Alkaliphilus metalliredigens QYMF: one gene and its partner. The protein of the gene in region 1 interacts with the protein of each later gene in a pairwise test. Links are inferred from orthologs where the notes say so. Each region holds a gene or a part of one and is shown on either strand. Other genes may lie near its edges.

The links.
Region 2: the proteins of AMET_RS19980 (region 1) and rplL interact in binary tests that used the Escherichia coli proteins (3 or more experiments, as listed by UniProt). The link is inferred for Alkaliphilus metalliredigens QYMF from one-to-one orthologs.

What each region holds. Positions count from the first base shown.
Region 1 is NC_009633.1:4,156,002-4,166,901, forward strand. Bases 3,461-7,461 are described here. They hold AMET_RS19980 (DNA polymerase III subunit alpha), read right to left. Parts: upstream 7,129-7,461; coding sequence 3,661-7,128; downstream 3,461-3,660. Other genes in these bases: AMET_RS19985 (AAA family ATPase), read right to left, coding at 7,134-7,461. Also shown: pyk (pyruvate kinase), read right to left, coding at 251-2,011; pfkA (6-phosphofructokinase), read right to left, coding at 2,028-2,987; AMET_RS19975 (hypothetical protein), read right to left, coding at 3,082-3,273; more of AMET_RS19985, read right to left, coding at 7,462-10,067; ftcD (glutamate formimidoyltransferase), read right to left, coding at 10,227-10,900. UniProt on the Escherichia coli protein: DNA polymerase III is a complex, multichain enzyme responsible for most of the replicative synthesis in bacteria. This DNA polymerase also exhibits 3' to 5' exonuclease activity. The alpha chain is the DNA polymerase catalytic subunit.
Region 2 is NC_009633.1:4,590,048-4,599,629, reverse strand. What follows is about bases 6,900-9,582. They hold rplL (50S ribosomal protein L7/L12), read left to right. Parts: upstream 6,900-7,901; coding sequence 7,902-8,264; downstream 8,265-9,582. Other genes in these bases: rpoB (DNA-directed RNA polymerase subunit beta), read left to right, coding at 8,713-9,582; rplJ (50S ribosomal protein L10), read left to right, coding at 7,341-7,841; rplA (50S ribosomal protein L1), read left to right, coding at 6,900-7,097. In the rest of the region: AMET_RS22480 (Mini-ribonuclease 3), read left to right, coding at 1-28; AMET_RS22475 (hypothetical protein), read left to right, coding at 40-411; thyX (FAD-dependent thymidylate synthase), read left to right, coding at 408-1,181; 23S rRNA (guanosine(2251)-2'-O)-methyltransferase RlmB, read left to right, coding at 1,214-1,960; AMET_RS22460 (NYN domain-containing protein), read left to right, coding at 1,976-2,485; RNA polymerase sporulation sigma factor SigH, read left to right, coding at 2,569-3,210; tuf (elongation factor Tu), read left to right, coding at 3,440-4,633; rpmG (50S ribosomal protein L33), read left to right, coding at 4,838-4,987; preprotein translocase subunit SecE, read left to right, coding at 5,023-5,238; transcription termination/antitermination protein NusG, read left to right, coding at 5,299-5,817; rplK (50S ribosomal protein L11), read left to right, coding at 5,902-6,327; more of rplA, read left to right, coding at 6,399-6,899. UniProt on the Escherichia coli protein: The binding site for several of the GTPase factors involved in protein synthesis (IF-2, EF-Tu, EF-G and RF3). Is thus essential for accurate translation.

The DNA of each region.
Region 1 (10,900 bases):
ACTTACTTTCATAAAAAAACCAACCAATATGTTTACAATAAAGCGTAAATTTAGGATTAAAAATAGAAATAATTACAAATTGCTTATCTACATTATCTCCCTTAAATTAAGAAAAGAACCTACAGGATCCTGTAGGTTCTTTTTTTTACCAGCTTATTTCACGATAATCAATAAAGGGGGAGAATATTGATGTCGTTATTGTATTATATGTTTTTCTATATAAATCGGTGCTTCATTTCCATCATATTTTTTACAAGACACGTGTCTTTCCACTATATATCAATCCCCGAATGGTATCTACAGTGACAATATCTCCGGTTTTCAGCTTCTCTGTTGCGCCTATGGCTCCAACCACTGTGGGCTTATGAAGGTTTAACCCTACAATAGCTGCATGACTTGTGATGCCACCTTCTTCTACAATCATAGCCCCTGCTTTCTCCATCAATGGAATCAGATCCTTATCTGTACAAGAAACCACTAAAATGTCACCCTCATTGAATGTTTCTTGTCCTAGCTCATCATGCTGATGGATCACAACCACTTTTCCAGTGGCGGGAATTTTGCCTACCCCGGTTCCATTTACCAATACATCCCCAACAATATGTACCTTCAATAGGTTTGTTGTTCCTGCTATGCCTACAGGCACTCCTGCCGTCATAACGATCAAGTCGCCTCTCTTAATATACTCTTTCTCCAAGGCATGTTCCACTGTTGCATCAATAATATCATCGGTTGATTGAAATTCATCTACTAATAGACAATAAGCACCCCAAGTTAAACTCAGCTTTCTCATCACACGCTCACTGGTTGTGGCTGCAATAATTGGTGCCTGAGGTTTAAATCGAGAGACCATCCTTGCGGTATGTCCTGAGGACGTAGCTATTAAAATTGCAGATGCCTGTAAGTCACTTGCTGTACTGCAGGTAGCATGACTAATTGCATCGGTGATTGTCAATTCCCGTTCTTGGGCCTTTTTGTTCAATAGGCTACGGTAATCAATGGCCCCTTCAGTTCTTAATGCGATTCTCGCCATTGTTTTCACAGATTCTATCGGATATTTTCCTGCTGCGGTTTCCCCCGAAAGCATGATTGCATCGGTTCCATCAAATATTGCATTGGCCACATCCGTTACCTCTGCACGAGTGGGTCTAGGATTACGCATCATAGAATCCAACATCTGAGTAGCTGTGATCACTGGTTTTCCAACCTTGTTACATTTTAGAATCATTTCTTTTTGAGCTAGGGGAACATCTTCTGTTGGTATTTCTACACCTAAATCTCCTCGAGCTACCATAATCCCATCTGAGACTTCTATGATTTCATCTAAATTATCCATTCCTTCTTGATTCTCTATTTTAGAGATAATTTGAATATGATCTGCATTATTTTCCTCTAATATCCTTTTGATAGCCAATACATCAGATGCTTTTCTGACGAAGGAAGCCGCAATAAAATCAATATCCATCTGGATTCCAAATACAATATCACCTTCATCTTTTTCTGTAATGGCAGGTAAATTAATTTGTACCCCTGGAACATTGACTCCTTTGTGATTTTTCACGATTCCTGCATTTTCAACGATGCATTCAACATCTGTTCCTTGGATGATTTTTTGCACCCTAAGTCCCACTAGTCCATCATCAATCAATATTTCATCTCCAGGCTTAACATCTCTAGCCAACCCTTCATAGCTAACACTACACATATTTTGATCCCCTACGACATCACGTGTGGTCACAGTGAATACCTGCCCTTCCGCTAGCAGGACCTCTGGATCTTTAAACTTTCCTGTGCGAATTTCTGGTCCCTTAGTATCTAGTAAAATTGCTACAGATTGTTCAAGCTCTCGTCTCACTTCTTTAATCATTTTAATTCGCTCACCATGCTCTTCATGGTTTCCATGGGAAAAGTTTAACCTAGCTACGTTTAAACCCTGCTTTACTAACTCAGTGAACACTTCCTTAGATTCACTGGCTGGCCCTATTGTACAGACAATTTTTGTTTTTTTCATATTCATCTCTCCTTCATTATATCGATAGTATTTTTGCAAGCTCAAAGGTTTCTTGATCAAATTTATTTTCTATATTTAAAGCTTCCTCAATATCCATGTCGAAAATTTGATTTCCTTTAATACCAACAGCACGGTTGCCTTTTTCCTCTATTAATAGATCCACAGCCCTGGCACCCATTTTGCTGGCTAAAATTCGATCAAAGGCAGTAGGACTTCCACCCCTTTGAATATGTCCAAACACAGTAGATCTTGTTTCAATTCCTGTCTTTTCTTCAATGATTTTGCCTAAATCAATGGCCCCCCCAACACCTTCTGCCAATACAATTAAACTATGTAATTTACCTCTGTTTTTGCCCTGTAATAGTTTTCGACATATTTCATCAATGTCCAAGCCTACTTCAGGAATAATAATACTTTCAGCACCCCCTGCTAAACCAGTATATAGGGCAATATCACCACAATGTCTTCCCATTACTTCAATGATGTTTGCTCTTCCATGGGAGGTAGAGGTGTCTCTGATTTTACTGATGGCATCTAATACTGTATTCATTGCGGTATCAAAACCTATTGTATAATCACTATATCCCAGATCATTATCAATGGTCCCTGGTACTGCCACCGTAGGGATCCCTAGTTCACTCAGTTTTTTTGCCCCTTGAAAGGAACCATCCCCACCGATGACCACAACCCCATCTATCTTCAATACCTTCAACACATTTAATGCCTTTTTTCTTCCTTCTTCAGTTCTAAATTCTTCACATCGAGCTGTTCTTAGAATCGTTCCCCCCCGATGAATAATATCGGCTACTGAAGAAAGGTTCATTTCTTCAATTTTAGCATTGATAAGTCCGCTATAGCCCTGTTTAATGCCCATTATCTTACAGCCATTATAAATACCACTTCTGACCACAGCACGTATGGCAGCATTCATTCCTGGAGAATCTCCCCCACTTGTTAATACACCAATTGTTTTCATTTCTATACCTCCATTCTATCCTATAGGGACTTTGTTTGTCCCGCGTAGTTTAATTAGTCCCTATTTCTATGTATATAAAAAAAGAAAAAGTAATTTATAATCCGTGGTTCATTAAAATATGATGTGCTTCTTCAACTTCCGCTCTAGGTACTAATATTTCACAGGTACCTTCTTCATTGCTTTTACTAATAGGTTTAATTTTAACTAAGAAGCCTTCTTCTGTTAATATTTTTTGCATTTTTTCTGCATCCCTTTTGGTATTAGCCATATACACGACTGTCCACATTATTCAGGCCTCCTTTTATCTCTAATTAAGTCTCATATTACTTCAGTATACCCTAAACTGAATCTACTATTGTATCTCTTTTTAATTTTCTATTTTATACTATATTTTACTTTCTAAATCATTTTTCATTTTGGTGTTTACAATTTTGAATATATTACATATTATAACACACACGCCTTTTTATTTGCCACAAAATATTCAAATGGAGGGATGATTTTAAAAAATATTGTCATTAAGTTGATGGATGAACGGGGGGTGATTATAAGAAAAGGTAGGCATCCTTAAGGATCCAAATATTAAAGATGCCAGTGTTCATACCTTCTTAGGCAATCTGATTGCCGGTATTGCGGCTGCAGCCTCAGTCCTTATTGCCCATTCAAAGTTTAGTTAACTAACCTTAACGCAATCTTCTCCAAAGACAGTTTTTAATTTCTGTAATAGATCTTCATCTAGTGTAATCCAGAGACTTTGATCAGCCTTAAAGGCTTTTTTCTGATCTTCAATATAGACAAATACTGGCACCTTTCCTCTATGCAGGCGAAGGGTCGGCTTTATTTCTTCTATTTTACCAAGCTGATCCTCATTTTCCACTTTAATGTATAGTTTTTGTTCTGCCTCTTCTTCTTTAACCAATGGTCGTACCCGTTGAACCAGAACTTTAGGTGTTTCATCCTCCCTTAGGTTTAAGGTTCCCTCCATGAGGACAAAGCTATCGTCTACCAATAAATCTTGGTAGCGATCATATGTTTTTGGAAAAACAACACATTCCACAACTCCAAATAAATCTTCTACGGTTACAAAGGCCATTATTTGTTGGTGTTTTGTGGTTTTAATCGTTTTTTCAATAACAATTCCTCCAATAATGACCCGATCTCCTTCTTTCCATTCCTGCTCATTATCATCTTCTTCGAGGCTCAAGACTAATTGATTACTATAGGCGGATACCTTTTTGCTTAGCTCTTTTTCATAGGCTGCCAGGGGATGTCCACTGATATATAAGCCTAGTACTTCTTTTTCCATATTGAGCCTGAGCTTATCATTAAATTCTTTGATGTTAGGCAATAATCCTTCATTTAGATTAGATGGCATTCCCGATGGACCTTCAAATAAGCCAAGTTGACCTTGGATGTTTCTCTTTCGATCATGATAAACACTATCTAGCACCTTCTCATAAATGGCTAATAATTGTGCTCGATACACCTCTAAGCAATCAAAAGCCCCACATTTAATCAAACTTTCAATAGAACGTTTGTTAAGATCCTTACTAGGTACTTTTTGACAAAAATCTGTAAAGCTTGTAAAGCTTCCTTTATGATTTCTAGTTTCTACAATGGCATCAATCATATTGCCCCCCACATTTTTAACAGCGGCTAATCCAAAACGAATTTGATTATCTTCAACTGCAAACTTGCTATAGCTTTTATTAATGCTAGGGGATAATATTTCCATGCCTTGTCGTTTGACATCTTGAATATAGTGAACTACCTTAAGGGTGTTCCCCATGACACTGGTCATTAATGCTGCCATAAATTCCACAGGATAATGACATTTTAAATAAGCCGTCTGATAAGACAGGACTGCATAGGAGGCCGCATGACTTTTGTTAAATGCATAATTGGCAAAATCAATCATTTGATCATAAATTTCATTGGCAATATTCTCAGGAATCCCTCGTCGAATACACCCTTCAATTTCTAATTCCCCAGCTTCACTTTCTTTTCCATAAATAAAATATTTTCTTTCCTCTTCCATCACATCACGTTTCTTTTTTCCCATGGCCCGTCTCACTAAGTCAGAACGGCCATAGCTATAACCTGCCAGGTCTCTTACCACTTGCATTACCTGTTCCTGATAGACCATACAACCATAGGTCATATTTAATATGGGCTCTAAGCTCTCATGTAAATATTCAATTTTCTCATGATTATTTTTATATTCAATATATTTTGGAATGGACTCCATGGGTCCTGGACGAAAAAGTGAAATCCCAGCCACAATATCTTCAAAATTGTCAGGCTTCAGCTCCCTCATAAATTGAATCATCCCTTGGCTCTCCAATTGGAATACACCCAGTGTTTCTCCTCTACCAATCAATTCATAAACCTTAGGATCTGTATATTCACTATCTTCAAAGCTAACTTCAAGCCCATGATTTGCCTTAATTAATTCTAGTGCATCTCGAATCACAGTGAGTGTTCTCAATCCTAAAAAGTCCATTTTAAGTAGGCCTAATTCTTCCAATGTCCCCATAGTGAATTGTGTTGTCATACTGTTATCATGCATATACAGGGGTATATGCTGGTCTAAGGGCTTCTTAGCAATCACCACCCCCGCCGCATGGGTAGAGGCATGTCTTGGCATTCCCTCAAGCTTTTTCGCCATACGAATCAAATAATTGGCATCATCATTTTCTTGATACATCTTTCTTAAAACAGGATTCACTTCTAATGCCTTTTCAATGGTGATTCCTAAGGTAAAGGGGATTTCCTTTGCGATTTGATCTACTTCATTGTATGGCATATTCACCACTCGACCCACATCTCGAATAGCGCCACGGGCAGCCATGGTTCCAAAGGTGATGATCTGAGCCACCTTATCTTGTCCATATTTTGCCTTTACATAATTAATGACTTCTTCTCGACGTTCATAGCAAAAATCAATATCAATATCTGGCATTGAAACCCGTTCTGGATTCAAAAACCGTTCAAAAATTAAATTGTATCGAATGGGGTCAATATCTGTAATCCCTAATGTATAGGCCACAATACTCCCTGCTGCACTCCCTCTTCCTGGCCCCACTGCAATTCCTTGATCTTTGGCGTATTTAATAAAGTCCCATACAATTAAGAAGTATTCCATATAGCCCATCTGCTCGATGATACCCAATTCATACTCTAATCGTTCCTTCAATTCCTGGGTGATTTCCTTGTATCGATACTGGAGTCCTTCGTAACAAAGCTCTCTCAAATACCCTTGCTTTGTCTTTCCAGGAGCAACATCATAGTTAGGTAAATGAATGGTGTCAAAATCAAAATCCACCTGACACATTTCAGCTATCTTAACTGTATTGGCTAAGGCCTCTGGGGCATAGTCAAATAGCTTTGCCATTTCCTTTTGTGTTTTCAAATAGAATTGATCATTGGGGAATTTAAGACGCTTTTCATCATTTAGAATTTTTCCCGTTTGAATACACAACAAAATATCATGGGCTTCAGCATCCTCCTGATCTGTATAGTGGACATCATTGGTGGCCACAAGGGGGATCCCCGTTTCTTGATTCATCTTAATCAATTCTTCATTGACCTGCTGCTGTTCTGGTAGTTTATGATCCTGTAGCTCTAAATAAAAGTTTCCTTTACCAAACATTTCTTCTAGCATTAATGCCTTTTCCTTGGCTTTTTCATACTGATTTTGTAAAATCAACCGCTGTACCTCTCCAGCTAAGCAGGCACTTAGAGCAATCAATCCCTCTGTATGCTTTGCAATTTCATTATAATCCACCCTTGGCTTATAATAGAACCCATGTAGATAGGATTCAGAGACCAGTTTAATCAGGTTTTGATATCCTACATTATTTTTAGCCAATAAAACCAAATGACCTTGGGACTTATCCTTAACTGGATCCTTATCTGTCATGCCTCTGGCAGCCGTATAGACCTCACAACCAATGATAGGCTTGATGCCTTTCTTTTTTGCCGCTTTATAAAAATCCACAACCCCAAACATTGAGCCATGGTCAGTGATTGCAAGGGCATCCATTCCCAGTTCCTTAACCCGGTCTAGGGTTTGATTAATGGTGGCAAATCCATCTAATAAACTATATTGTGTATGCACATGAAGATGGACAAAGCTCATCTTCTTCACTTCCCTTCATTAGCCGCATCAATTAGCAACGCTGCCTTGACTTTAATCTGATTCACAATAGCCTGTTCATTAGGGTTATTGAGTCTTTTACTAAAATTTTCCGCTCTTTTTAAACTCTCCAATGCTTTGTCATACTTCTTTTCATGAATGAATAGCAGGGTCATATATCCCTCTGCAATGGCACGCCCCCACAATACATCTATTTGTTTATATAATACAATGGCCTTTTTCAAATACGGCTTTGCCCTTTGGTAATCCCCTATCTCCACGGCTGCTTGTCCCCCGTGGGTATAGAAAATCATTAAGCTTTTAAAAATCTTTCGCTCCTGGCAAATGGCAATGGCTTGATCATAATAGCCCATTGCTTCTTCTAGGTGATTTTGGCATCTCTTTACTTCTCCTAAATAATCATAGGCTGCTGCAATATTCAAAGCATAATTATTGGCATCTTGATCTAATTGCTCAAAAACCTCAATGGATTTCTTGAAAAATCCCTCTGCTTCCTGGTATTCATTGTTCATCATCTGATGTCGTCCCTTTAATCTCAAAAAGTATCCACTCTCTCTTAAATCCTCTAGTTTCTCAGCGATAACTAGCCCTTTTTCAATATATATTTCCATTAAAGGTAGCTGGTGGGTTTGTATTCCATAATAAATCATCTGTCGATAGCCCTTCAGAAGGATTTCATACTGTTCATGGTCTAAGGCCTTATGGATCATTTTTTTAATATATTCTACACCACAGGTATATTTACCCTCACGAATCATAAACCGGCCCTTCATATGAAGAAATTCAATTTCCAGGCCTTGTATGACTTCTATATGATTTGGTTTGTCCAACAGAGACGTAAGTGATTCTTGAATTTCATTTAAAAACGTCGTGGCTTCTTTTTTAGTCAAATAGAAATACTGTTCTTGTTCTAAATACTCCCCGTTTAATGCTGGGAATAATTCGTGATTAAACTCTAGATAGGCATTGACGTTTTTGATTTGGTATTTCAAAGCTGCCATGGGATCTCCTGACTTTGAAAAATGATAGATCAATTTAGAGTAGTGCATGCGATCCCATTGATTATTTTGTAAATTTCCCTCCAATAGAGAGGCGATTCGTCCATGAAAGACTTTTCTCATAGATTTGGGCTGTTGCTGATAAATAAAGTCCCTTAGTTTTTGATGGGTTAATTGAAAAACAACCTTATCTCCCTCGTCTATCTCTCTAATTAAATACCGGCTCTGTAGCTCATTCAGTAGTTGGACCAGTAGTAATTCATCCTTACCACTGATGGACTTCAAGACTTCTAAAGAAACCTTGTCAAAGAAAATAGAAATTAAATTAATCAATTGTCGTGCTTCCTGTGAAATGCCCATCAATCGACTTTTCAACACATCTTGCATCTTAGGTGACAATGTAGTGACATCTCCATGATCCTGAAGGACATTTAAATATTCTACTAAGAAGAAGGGGTTTCCCTCAGTCTCCTCATAGATCTCATGAATTTGTCGCTCCTTAAAGGGGTACTCTGGAAGCTTTTTCTCGATAAATCCTGCCACTTCTTTTTTGGTAAAGGCGGTTATTTCTACTTTTTCAATAACATCATATCGATTAAGCTCCACCATAAACTCATCTATTTTCTCATCAAATCCGCTCCTACAGGTTCCAAGCAAGAATACATTTCTTGGAGCAATCCGTAACAAAATGATCTTTAACAAAGATAAACTCATTCGATCCATCCACTGTAGGTCTTCAAAAACAAGAACCAACTTCTTTTTGTTACTTATCTTTTGAAAAAGACCTAAAATCACTTCCTGAACCCTCTGATATTGTTGGGAACCCGGTCCCGTGGTTACATCAATGGCTAGATGATTCATTTCATCGGTTGCAAAAATGGGGAAAATTGAAGCAATCATCTCCTGCCAGATCAATGGAATTTTTATTTGCTCTTGTTGAATGATGTTTACCAACTGAGAAAAAATTGGATTCCATGGTTTCAGCAAATAATTCTCCTCTGCCTGATAACAGCTGGCTTGAATTACAAGGATATCATTTGGCAGTGTCTCTAAAAACACATCCTTTAGTGTTGTTTTACCAATACCTGCTTCACCTGTAATCATGATTGAACCATAGGACCTACTACTTCTAAATAGTGTGAACTGTTTATTCATTTCAGTGAGTTCTTTTGCTCTTCCATGGAAAAACAATGTGTTTTTTTCATTTTTGTTATTCTGTTTATCACTTTGATATTGCAATGCTTCTTCAAACATTTTTCTTGTCCGTATATCTGGTGCAATCCCTAGCTCTGTTTTTAACATATCCGTCAACCCTTGGTAGGTCTCCATTACCTTATAGTATAGTCCCTGTTCCACATAACATCCCATCAGCCATCGATAGGCCCGTTCATCGTACTCATCTAATTGAATTAGGGTATTGGCATACTTTTCAACTAAAGGATATGCTTTGAGCTTGAAGCTCTGACCAATCTCCTCATATGCTTTTTGTACATATTGATCTTGGTAATATTGTCTTTCTCTACTTACCCACTCCTCAAACTCCAAAGCTCCTTTTATGATGAATCCCTTTAGAAACAGGCTAGCGTATGCATCTAAATTCACTTGATTCTCCTTTATAAAATCATGTAAATCACAGGCAATTTTCACCTGGGGATTTAACATGACAATTGATCTTTGGGGAGAGACAATGATATCTATATCAAAAGTTTTTCGTATTTTATACATGGCATTTCGCAAATTTTTTCTCCCAATTTCCTCATGACATTCAGACCATAATAAATGTACTAAGTCATCCCTAGTGGCTTGTCCTTGTACCACAAGATAATAAAACAAGGCCTCTGCCTTACGAAAAGGAAAATGTATTTTTTCGCCATCCTTTAGTACACTGGGTGTATTGAACAATTGAACAGTAATGAGGTTCATTAAAGCTCCCCCTCGTCATATGCTTCTTTTTCTTATACTTCTATTATAAAGGAATGGCTTCAAAAAGGAAAAGAAAAAGAAAAAAGGTTAGAGAATTAATCTCCAACCCTTTTTCCATGTGTACTCGAAACTAAATTGACAAGGTCAAATTCGTCTCTTTTACTCCATTATTCTAGATTCTAATATCTGTTCCATTGAAAAGTCTTCAATTCCTAAATAATAAACTGCTGTGTCAATTAAAGCTTCCATGGGTAAAAGACCAATGACTTCGCTACCCACTACGTTAACACCATATCTTTTAGCTTCAATTTTAATGAGCTCAAATACACGGTATAGAGCTGTTTTTGTAAAGTCGGTCATATTCATCGATACTTGAACGATGCCTCGATCTTCTAGTTCAATCCCGATTCCTTTGCAGTATCGTAATCCACCGCTTAAATGACGCACATTTTTAGCAATACGATTGGCTATCTCTAAGCTGTTGGTGTCTAAATTCACATTATAGGCTACCAATGGCATGCGGGCGCCCACAGCTGTGACCCCTGCGGTGGGATGAGGTGTTTGGGGTCCAAAGTCTGGCTTCCATTCCTCTTCCTTGAGTTTCTCAAACATGCCTTCAAATTGTCCTTTTCTGATTTTAGCTAGGTTTTCACGTCCTGGGTCACTGGCAGATTTTTCATATAAAAAGATGGGAAGTCCATATTGTTCTGCCGCAGCTTCAGCTACCTGTGCTGCCAGTTCCTTTGCCTCCTCCTCTGTTACATTTCGAATCGGAATAAAAGGAATGACATCCACAGCCCCCATTCTTGGATGCTGACCCTGATGCTTGGTCA
Region 2 (9,582 bases), 430 kb from region 1 along the record:
CTCTATGGAAATATTGGACAAGCGGTAAGGGGGATTCAAATGGATAGGCGATCAAAGAGTATGTTGATCATTGCTTGCATTTTGATGGTTTTGTTGATTGGTAAATCATTATGGTATGACCCTGCTGGTGTGTTAGAAGGAGAACGAGGAAAGTTTCAATCCTATGCTTCAAGTACAGCACCATTGGAGAACAGTGGATTGCTGGAAAAATTAGGACTTCTACATTATCGTGTACTATTTGTACTACAAGAGTCAGATGAAGGAACCACAGAAATTAGTTATTTCGATAAAGAAATGGATCAACAGGTTGAAGTGGTCCTTGAAGGACAGTATCGGGCTAAGGTTAGAGCATATCTTTTTTATGTTATACCGGTAAAAGAGATGCAGATTAAAGGAGGGACCAAAGGATGAAAACAAACTTAAAGGTAGAATTAATTGGACACACACCAGAACCAGAAAAACTAACTGCTTCGGCGGCAAAGCTGTGCTACTCTAACAGTGATATTCAGAGCTTAAGATCAAACTTGCAGGAAGATAAAGTGAAAGGGTTTATCGATATGCTGGCGGGTCTAGGACATGAATCACCTTTTGAGCATATTAGCTTCACATTTGGCATTGAGGGGGTATCAAGAAGCTTAACGCATCAGCTTGTGAGACATCGTATTGGCTCTAGTTATTCTCAGAAGAGTCAGCGCTATGTGAAGGAGGGAAGCTTTGAGTACGTGATTCCCCCAGAGGTGGAGAGTGATCCACGAGCAGTGGTTCTTTTTATTAAAACAATGGAAGAGATTCAAGGTGCATATGACCGGTTAGCAGAACTATTATTTCAGAAACACTATCAGGGGTTCGTTGATGGGGGGCAATCTCCAGGACAAGCAAAATCAATGGCAGAAAAGAAAGCCATTGAAGATGCAAGGTTTGTCTTGCCCAATGCCTGTGAAACAAAGATCGTTGTTACAATGAATGCCAGGGCTTTATTTAACTTTTTCCATCACCGATGCTGTAATCGGGCCCAGTGGGAAATCAAGGAATTAGCCATTGAGATGCTACGACTGCTAAAAGACGTTGCACCCACGGTCTTTAAGTATTGTGGACCAGGATGTATTCACGGAAAGTGCCCAGAGGGAAGTATGAGCTGTGGTAAAATGAAGGAAGTAAAAGAACGGTTTCAAGGTCTATAAAGGGCGATAAGCTCTATTAATGAGGTGGAAGAATGAAAACAGATAAAATAGAAGGACGCAATCCTGTATTAGAAGCGTTGAAAGCAGGACGTGAAATTGATAAATTGTTAATTGCTAAGGGAGCTGAAGAAGGCTCCATGAAAAAGATTATTGGCATGGCTAAGGATCAGAATATTATTGTTCAATATGTGGAACGCCAAAAATTGGATCAAATATCAGAGTCTCATGCACATCAAGGTGTCATTGCCCAAGTGGCGGCTTATGAGTATAGTGACGTGGAGACGATACTAGAAAATGCACAGAAAAAAGGCAAATCGCCATTTATACTGATATTGGATGAAATTATGGACCCCCATAATCTGGGATCTATTATTCGAACAGCTGATGCAGTTGGGGTAGATGGGATTATTATTCCTAAAAGGAGAGCTGTAGGTTTAACAGCTGTAGTGGCAAAGACTTCGGCAGGTGCCATTGAATACGTTCCTGTGGCAAAGGTATCCAATATTTCTCAAACAATAGATAAACTTAAGGAAAAAGGTGTCTGGGTAGCCGGGGCTGATATGAAAGGGAAACAGCTGCATTTTGAAGCTGATTTCAAGGGAGCCCTTGCCTTGGTCATTGGTGGTGAAGGAAGTGGAATTTCTCGATTGGTCAAGGAAAAATGTGACTTTTTAGTCAAACTTCCCATGGCGGGACAGGTATCTTCTCTAAATGCTTCGGTAGCAGCAGCCGTATTAATGTATGAGGCTTATAGACAACGGATTTCTGCGGAAAAGTAGGATGGAGGAAAGGCTTTGAAGGAATATTTGGTCCTAGACGGGTATAATGTATTGAATGGATGGCCAAAACTGAAGGAATTATGTCAAGGAGATTTGGATGGCGCTAGAAAAGAGCTGCTGGAAATGATGGCTGAGTATGGGTCATTCAAGGGAATCGAAGTGATTGTTGTTTTTGATGCTCATTTAGTGAAGGGGAGCATGCAAAAAAATGAGAAACTTAAAGGTGTTGAAGTTGTTTTTACCAAGGAAAAACAGACGGCAGATTCTTATATAGAAAGGCTGATTACTGAACTTTCTATAAGGAATCGTGTGGTAGTTGCAACCAACGATTGGGCAGAGCAACAAATGGTTTTAGGGGGAGGCGCCACGAGAATTTCTGTTAGGGAATTAGTTTTAGAATTCCAAAATATAAAAGTAAAGATCAAGAAAAAGGGTGAAAAATTATCCCAGGAACGAAATGATATATCTTCGAGGTTAGACGAAACCATTTTAGAAAAACTCGAAAAATTCAGACGGGGGTCGTGAATTCACTTGACTTTACATAATATATTAAGGTATAATATTGTCATGATTTTGGGCATATTACTAAATCTGCGGAGGCGATGTGTGTGGGTGTTGGGGCGATAAAAAATGTAACGGGGAACTACGATGTGGTGGATGAAGATATAGTTGAAAGTGCTAAAGATGGTGATTTGGCTGCACTGGAGTTTTTGATAAAAAAATACAAGAACTTCGTTAGAGCCAAGGCCCGATCCTATTTTTTGATAGGAGCTGATCGGGAAGATATTGTACAAGAAGGAATGATTGGACTCTATAAGGCGATTCGAGACTTCAAACCGGACAAACTGTCTTCATTTAGGGCTTTTGCTGAGTTGTGTATTACGAGGCAGATTATTACGGCGATTAAAACGGCTACTAGACAAAAACATATCCCACTTAATTCTTATGTTTCTTTAAATAAGCCCATTTACGATGAAGAGTCTGATCGGACACTTTTGGATGTTATCTCAGGGCAAAAGGTAACGGATCCGGAAGAGCTAATTATTTGTCGAGAAGAGTTAGGGCATATTGAAGGGAAAATCGGAGAAATTTTAAGTGACCTGGAGTGGAAAGTGTTGATGTTGTATCTACAAGGAAGATCTTACCAGGAAATTGCTTGTGATTTAAAACGCCATGTCAAATCTATTGACAATGCCTTACAACGTGTCAAACGCAAATTAGAGCGTTATTTAGAAGCGAGAAATGCATAAAATTAAGTCGTTCCCTTGTTTACGATAATATTGACAAGGGTTATTGAGACGTAGTAAAATGGACAATGGGTAGGATGTATCCTATGATTTAAATCTAAAGTTTAATGACATAATATAATAGATTGTCTTTGAAGGCAAATCCTACATAATAAAAAGGAAAACAGGAGCCCGATTTATGCTAATTGTTTTGGTGATACTTGGGTGAATAACAATGGAGGAGGAAGATAGAATGGGAAAAGCAAAATATGAAAGAAGTAAACCACATGTTAATATTGGAACAATTGGTCACGTAGACCACGGTAAAACAACGTTAACAGCAGCAATCACAATCACAATGCACAACAGATATGGAACAGGTGGAGCGGTAGCCTTCGATATGATCGATAAGGCACCAGAAGAAAGAGAAAGAGGAATCACAATTTCAACAGCTCACGTGGAGTACGAAACAGACAAGAGACATTATGCTCACGTAGACTGCCCAGGACATGCTGATTATGTAAAGAACATGATTACAGGAGCAGCACAAATGGACGGAGCGATTTTAGTTTGTTCAGCAGCGGATGGTCCAATGCCTCAAACAAGAGAGCATATCCTATTATCAAGACAAGTAGGTGTACCATACATCGTCGTATTCCTAAACAAGTGTGACATGGTAGACGACGAAGAATTACTAGAGTTAGTAGAGATGGAAGTAAGAGATCTATTAAACATGTATGAATTCCCAGGAGATGACACACCAGTAATCATGGGGTCAGCATTAAAAGCATTAGAAGATCCAGCAGGTCCATGGGGAGACAAAATTGTTGAATTATTCGATGCAATTGACACATGGATTCCAGAGCCAGTAAGAGATACAGATAAGCCATTCCTAATGCCAGTAGAGGATGTATTCTCAATTACAGGTAGAGGAACAGTAGCAACAGGAAGAATCGAAAGAGGAATTGTAAAAGTACAAGAAGAGATTTCTCTAGTTGGATTATCAGAAGCACCAAGAAAGCTAGTTGTAACAGGAGTAGAGATGTTTAGAAAGCTTCTAGATCAAGGACAAGCTGGAGATAACGTTGGAATCTTATTAAGAGGTATCCAAAGAGATGAAATCGAAAGAGGACAAGTATTGGCGAAGACAGGTTCGATTCAGCCACATACAAAGTTCATGGCTGAAGTATATGTATTGAAAAAAGAAGAGGGTGGAAGACATACGCCATTCTTTGATGGATACAGACCACAGTTTTATTTTAGAACAACAGACGTAACGGGATCAATTAAATTACCAGAAGGAGTAGAAATGGTAATGCCAGGAGATAACATCACAATGGAAATTGAACTGATTAGCCCAATTGCAACAGAAGAAGGATTAAGATTTGCTATCCGAGAGGGTGGAAGAACAGTTGGAGCTGGAGTTGTCGCTTCTATTATCGAATAGTTAAAAACCTAATTAAACCAAGGAGTTATAAATGGGGGCTAGGGTTAACCTAGGCCCTTTTAGATAAAATAAGAAATTTTTATTGACAGTAAAATAAAAATGTGATAAATTTTATTGGGTAATGTACTATAATATGAGCTACTTATGCGTTGTAGTAATAGATTTAATAAGAGAATTAGTAGTGCTCTACGGGAGGTGTAACTGTTGCGAGTCAAGATAACATTAGCGTGTACAGAATGCAAGCAGAGGAATTATAACACAACAAAGAATAAGAAGAACAACCCTGATCGTATGGAAATGCAAAAACATTGCAAATTCTGTAAAAGCCACACACTTCATAAAGAAACAAAATAATTGAGTTTAAACTTTAAAAGGATGTGAGGATCAGAATGACTACTCAAGCTAATGCCAACAATAATGAAAAGGCAAAAGGTTTAGGTAAATTTTTAAGAGGTGTTAGATCCGAGCTTAAAAAAGTGAATTGGCCAAATAGAGCAGAAATAAAAAACCATACAGGTGTTGTGATTATTGCAACATTAATGGCAGTCGTTCTTTTATGGATTTTGGATTCGGTTTTTGGTTTTGGGTTAAACTTACTCATTTAACGAAGAATACGCTTAAAGGGAGGGAGAGTTATTTGTCTTTGAAGACAGGTGCTCCTTAATATGTCCGAACAAGCAAAATGGTATGTCGTCCATACGTACTCTGGCCATGAAAACAAAGTGAAAATTAACATAGAAAAAATGGCGGAAAACAGAGGTATGGAAGATTTGATTCTGGAGGTAGCAGTACCGACGGAAGAGAAAATCGAAATTAAAAATGGCAAGAAAAAAACAAAAGAGGTCAAGCTCTATCCGGGATATGTGTTACTCAAGATGCACGTGACTGATGAGTCATGGTACTTGGTTAGAAATACCCGAGGTGTAACAGGTTTTGTTGGACCAAGCTCTAAACCGATTCCATTAACGGATCGGGAAGTGAAAAATATGGGTGTAGAACAAGTGAGTCATGAAATCGACATTAAAATAGGCGATTCTATACGCGTGGTCTCCGGCCCCTTTGAAAGCTTTATGGGCTCAATAGAGCATATCAACATGGAGAAACAAACCATTAGAGTGCTCATATCAATGTTTGGCAGGGAAACCCCTGTAGAATTAGAATTTCACCAAGTTCAAGCTTTGTAGGATGGATATTTTAAAAGACTTGAGCCAAAAACACTAGGGATAGTGAAACGCATACAGATATAATTTTAAGGAGGTGTAAAAGCAATGGCAAAAAAGGTAGTAGGACAAATTAAATTACAAATCCCTGCAGGGAAAGCGACACCAGCACCACCAGTTGGGCCTGCTTTAGGACAACATGGTGTGAACATCATGGGGTTCTGTAAGGAGTTCAATGCGAAAACTGCAGATCAAGCAGGTATGATTATTCCTGTAATCATTTCTGTTTATCAAGATAGATCATATACTTTCATCACAAAGACACCACCTGCTGCGATCTTAATCAAGAAGGCAGCTGGTATTGACAAGGCGTCAGGTGAGCCGCATACTAAGAAGGTGGCAACAATTTCAAAAGCGAAAGTAAAGGAAATTGCAGAATTAAAAATGCCAGACTTAAATGCGTCTTCGGTTGAATCTGCCATGAGTATGATCGCTGGAACTGCTAGAAGTATGGGCGTTGTTGTTGAAGATTAATTTCAATAGATGATTTAGGAAAAAGTGGGAGGTCCTATAAAGACCGTCACTACCACAAGGAGGTTAGGAAAATGCCAAAAAGAGGTAAGAAGTATCAAGAAGCACTTAAGCAATTTGATAGAGAAAAGTCATATGATCCTAATGAGGCGGTAGTATTAGTTAAAAAAACAGCTACTGCAAAGTTCGATGAAACAATTGAAGCTCATATTAAACTGGGTGTAGATTCAAGACATGCAGATCAACAAGTAAGAGGTGCCATTGTATTACCACATGGAACAGGTAAAACTGCTAAAGTGCTTGTCTTTGCAAAAGGCGAAAAAGTAACTGAGGCTGAAAAAGCCGGAGCAGACTATGTGGGTTCAGACGATCTAGTAGCAAAGATTCAAGGCGAAAACTGGTTTGACTTTGATGTAGTTGTTGCAACGCCAGATATGATGGGTGTTGTAGGACGATTAGGTAGAGTACTTGGACCAAAAGGATTAATGCCAAATCCTAAGTCTGGAACAGTAACATTTGACCTTGAAAGAGCTGTAAAGGAAATAAAAGCTGGTAAAGTAGAATACAGATTGGATAAAACAAACATTATCCATGTGCCAATCGGAAAAGCTTCTTTTGAAGAAGCACAACTGGCTGAAAACTTTAAAACATTGTTAGAAGCAGTTGCAAAGGCGAAACCAGCCGCAGCAAAGGGACAATATTTCAAGAGTGTCAGTGTAACCAGTACGATGGGACCAGGAATTCGTGTTAATCCATCAAAGGTATCAGAATAAAGTTCCATTAGATAAATTAAATTTATCTGTTGACATAGATTTCAGATACTGATACAATGATTAAAGTTGTTAAAAGTGAATATTTTGCCGCAGAAAGTAGGTGCGTTAGCTTAAATATCCTACCGAGGCTTTGGATAAATTTATCAAAGATCTCTTTCTGTGTGACGTTATTTACGCAGAGAGGGATCTTTTTCTGTAACGGCAAAATATCCATATATTCATAAAGAGGAGGTGGACGTCCTAATGTCAAAAGTAATTGAGATGAAAGAAAAAGTTGTGGCTGAAATTACTGAGAAGTTTGAAAAATCTATCGCTGCAGTAGTAGTTGATTATAGAGGACTGAAGGTTGAGGAAGTCACAGAACTTAGAGCAAAGTTTAGAGAAGCTGGCGTTGAATACAAAGTATATAAGAATACCATGATGAGACGAGCAGCTCGAAATGCAGGGATGGAAGAAATGGTGGCGGATTTGGTAGGACCAAATGCTGTTGCTTTCAGTTATGAGGATCCAGTGGCTCCAGCTAGAATCTTAAATGATTTTGCTAAGAACCATAAAGCCCTAGAATTAAAAGTAGGGTTTGTTGAAGGAAGCTTTTATGACGAAGAAAAATTAAAAGAGCTAGCGTCTGTGCCGTCAAGAGAAGTGTTAATTGCTAAACTTCTTAGCAGCTTTAATGCCCCAATGGCAAACTTCGCTTGCTTAATCAAAGCGATTGCAGACAAGAAGACAGAGCAAGAGGCATAAGAATAACAAAATATCAAAATAACAAAAATAAAACAAAAAATAATCGGAGGTGCTTTTAAAATGACAATCGAGCAAATTTTAGAAACGATTGAAAATATGAAGGTGTTAGAATTAAACGAGTTAGTGAAAGCTGCAGAAGAAAAGTTTGGTGTATCTGCATCAGCGGCAGTGGTAGTTGGAGCAGCTGCAGGTGGAGCTGTTGAAGAAGAACAAACCGAATTTGATGTAATCCTTGATAACGCAGGATCTTCAAAAATCAATGTAATCAAAGCTGTAAGAGAAATCACAGGATTAGGATTGAAAGAAGCTAAAGGAGTTGTTGATGAGGCTCCTAAGGCAATTAAAGAAGCCATATCTAAAGAAGATGCTGAAGCAATTAAAGCTAAACTAGAAGAAGCAGGCGCTTCTGTAACACTTAAATAATTGATTGAATAAGCAAAAAAAGGCACTCCAGGAAACTGGAGTACCTTTTTATGTGTTTTTTGAAAAAACATTTTGATTCTTATTATACAATAAAAGTATTATACAATAAAAGAACTAAAATGACCAGTACAAAAATGAAATATAGTAATTCATAGGAGAAATAGAAAACCAAAGAAATGTTGACAAACTGTATCTCTTATGTTAAAATTATACATTGCATAATATTATACTATTTGACACTGCTATCTAAACTGATAAGACCGTCAAAACCCTGCAAGGATTAATAAAGACCGTATAAAAAAGACAACCAAGGGCAATAGTATAGTAGATGATCGTATGTAAAAATAAACCAAAAGCAAAATAAAAGGCTTTTGGCTATTTTCAATCATAGAGTAGAAAAAAAGAAAGTAATTTCTTTTAACTTTAACACAAGGGGTGAATTAAATTGATGCCACATCCTGTCCAGCTTGGCAAGAAAGTTAGAATGAGTTATTCACAAATCAATGAAGTGCTTGACATGCCAAATTTGATTGAACTCCAAAAAGAAGCGTATGACTGGTTTTTAGATGAAGGATTACGTGAAGTGTTTAACGACATTTCACCGATTCAAGACTACACTGGGAACCTGATTTTGGAGTTTGTTGATTATTCCCTTGATGAAAATCCTAAGTACGATGTTGGGGAGTCAAAGGAAAGAGACGCCACATATGCTGCACCATTAAAAGTAAAAGTGAGGCTAATCAACAAAGAAACTGGAGAAGTGAAAGAACAGGAAGTTTTTATGGGAGACTTTCCTTTAATGACAGACACCGGTACCTTTATTATTAATGGTGCAGAACGGGTTATTGTCAGCCAGTTAGTTCGTTCACCAGGGGTTTATTACAATCGACAGTTTGATAAAACTGGTAAACAGTTGTATTCTGCTACAGTGATCCCAAATCGTGGAGCTTGGCTAGAGTATGAAACAGATTCCAATGATGTGGTTTCTGTAAGAGTAGACCGGACAAGAAAACAGCCTGCAACAGTACTCTTAAGGGCACTGGGGTATGGAACTGACCAACAAATTAAAGATTTGCTGGGAGAAGACGAAAGAATTTTAGCAACACTTGAGAAGGATAATACGAAAACTGCAGAAGAAGGGCTACTTGAGATTTACAAGAAATTAAGACCAGGTGAGCCACCAACAATTGAGAGTGCTACTTCTTTAATCAACACTTTGTTTTTTGATGCAAAGCGTTATGATTTGGCAAAAGTAGGACGATATAAGTTTAGCAAAAAATTATCTCTGGCAAATCGAATTATGAGCCATAAAGCGGCT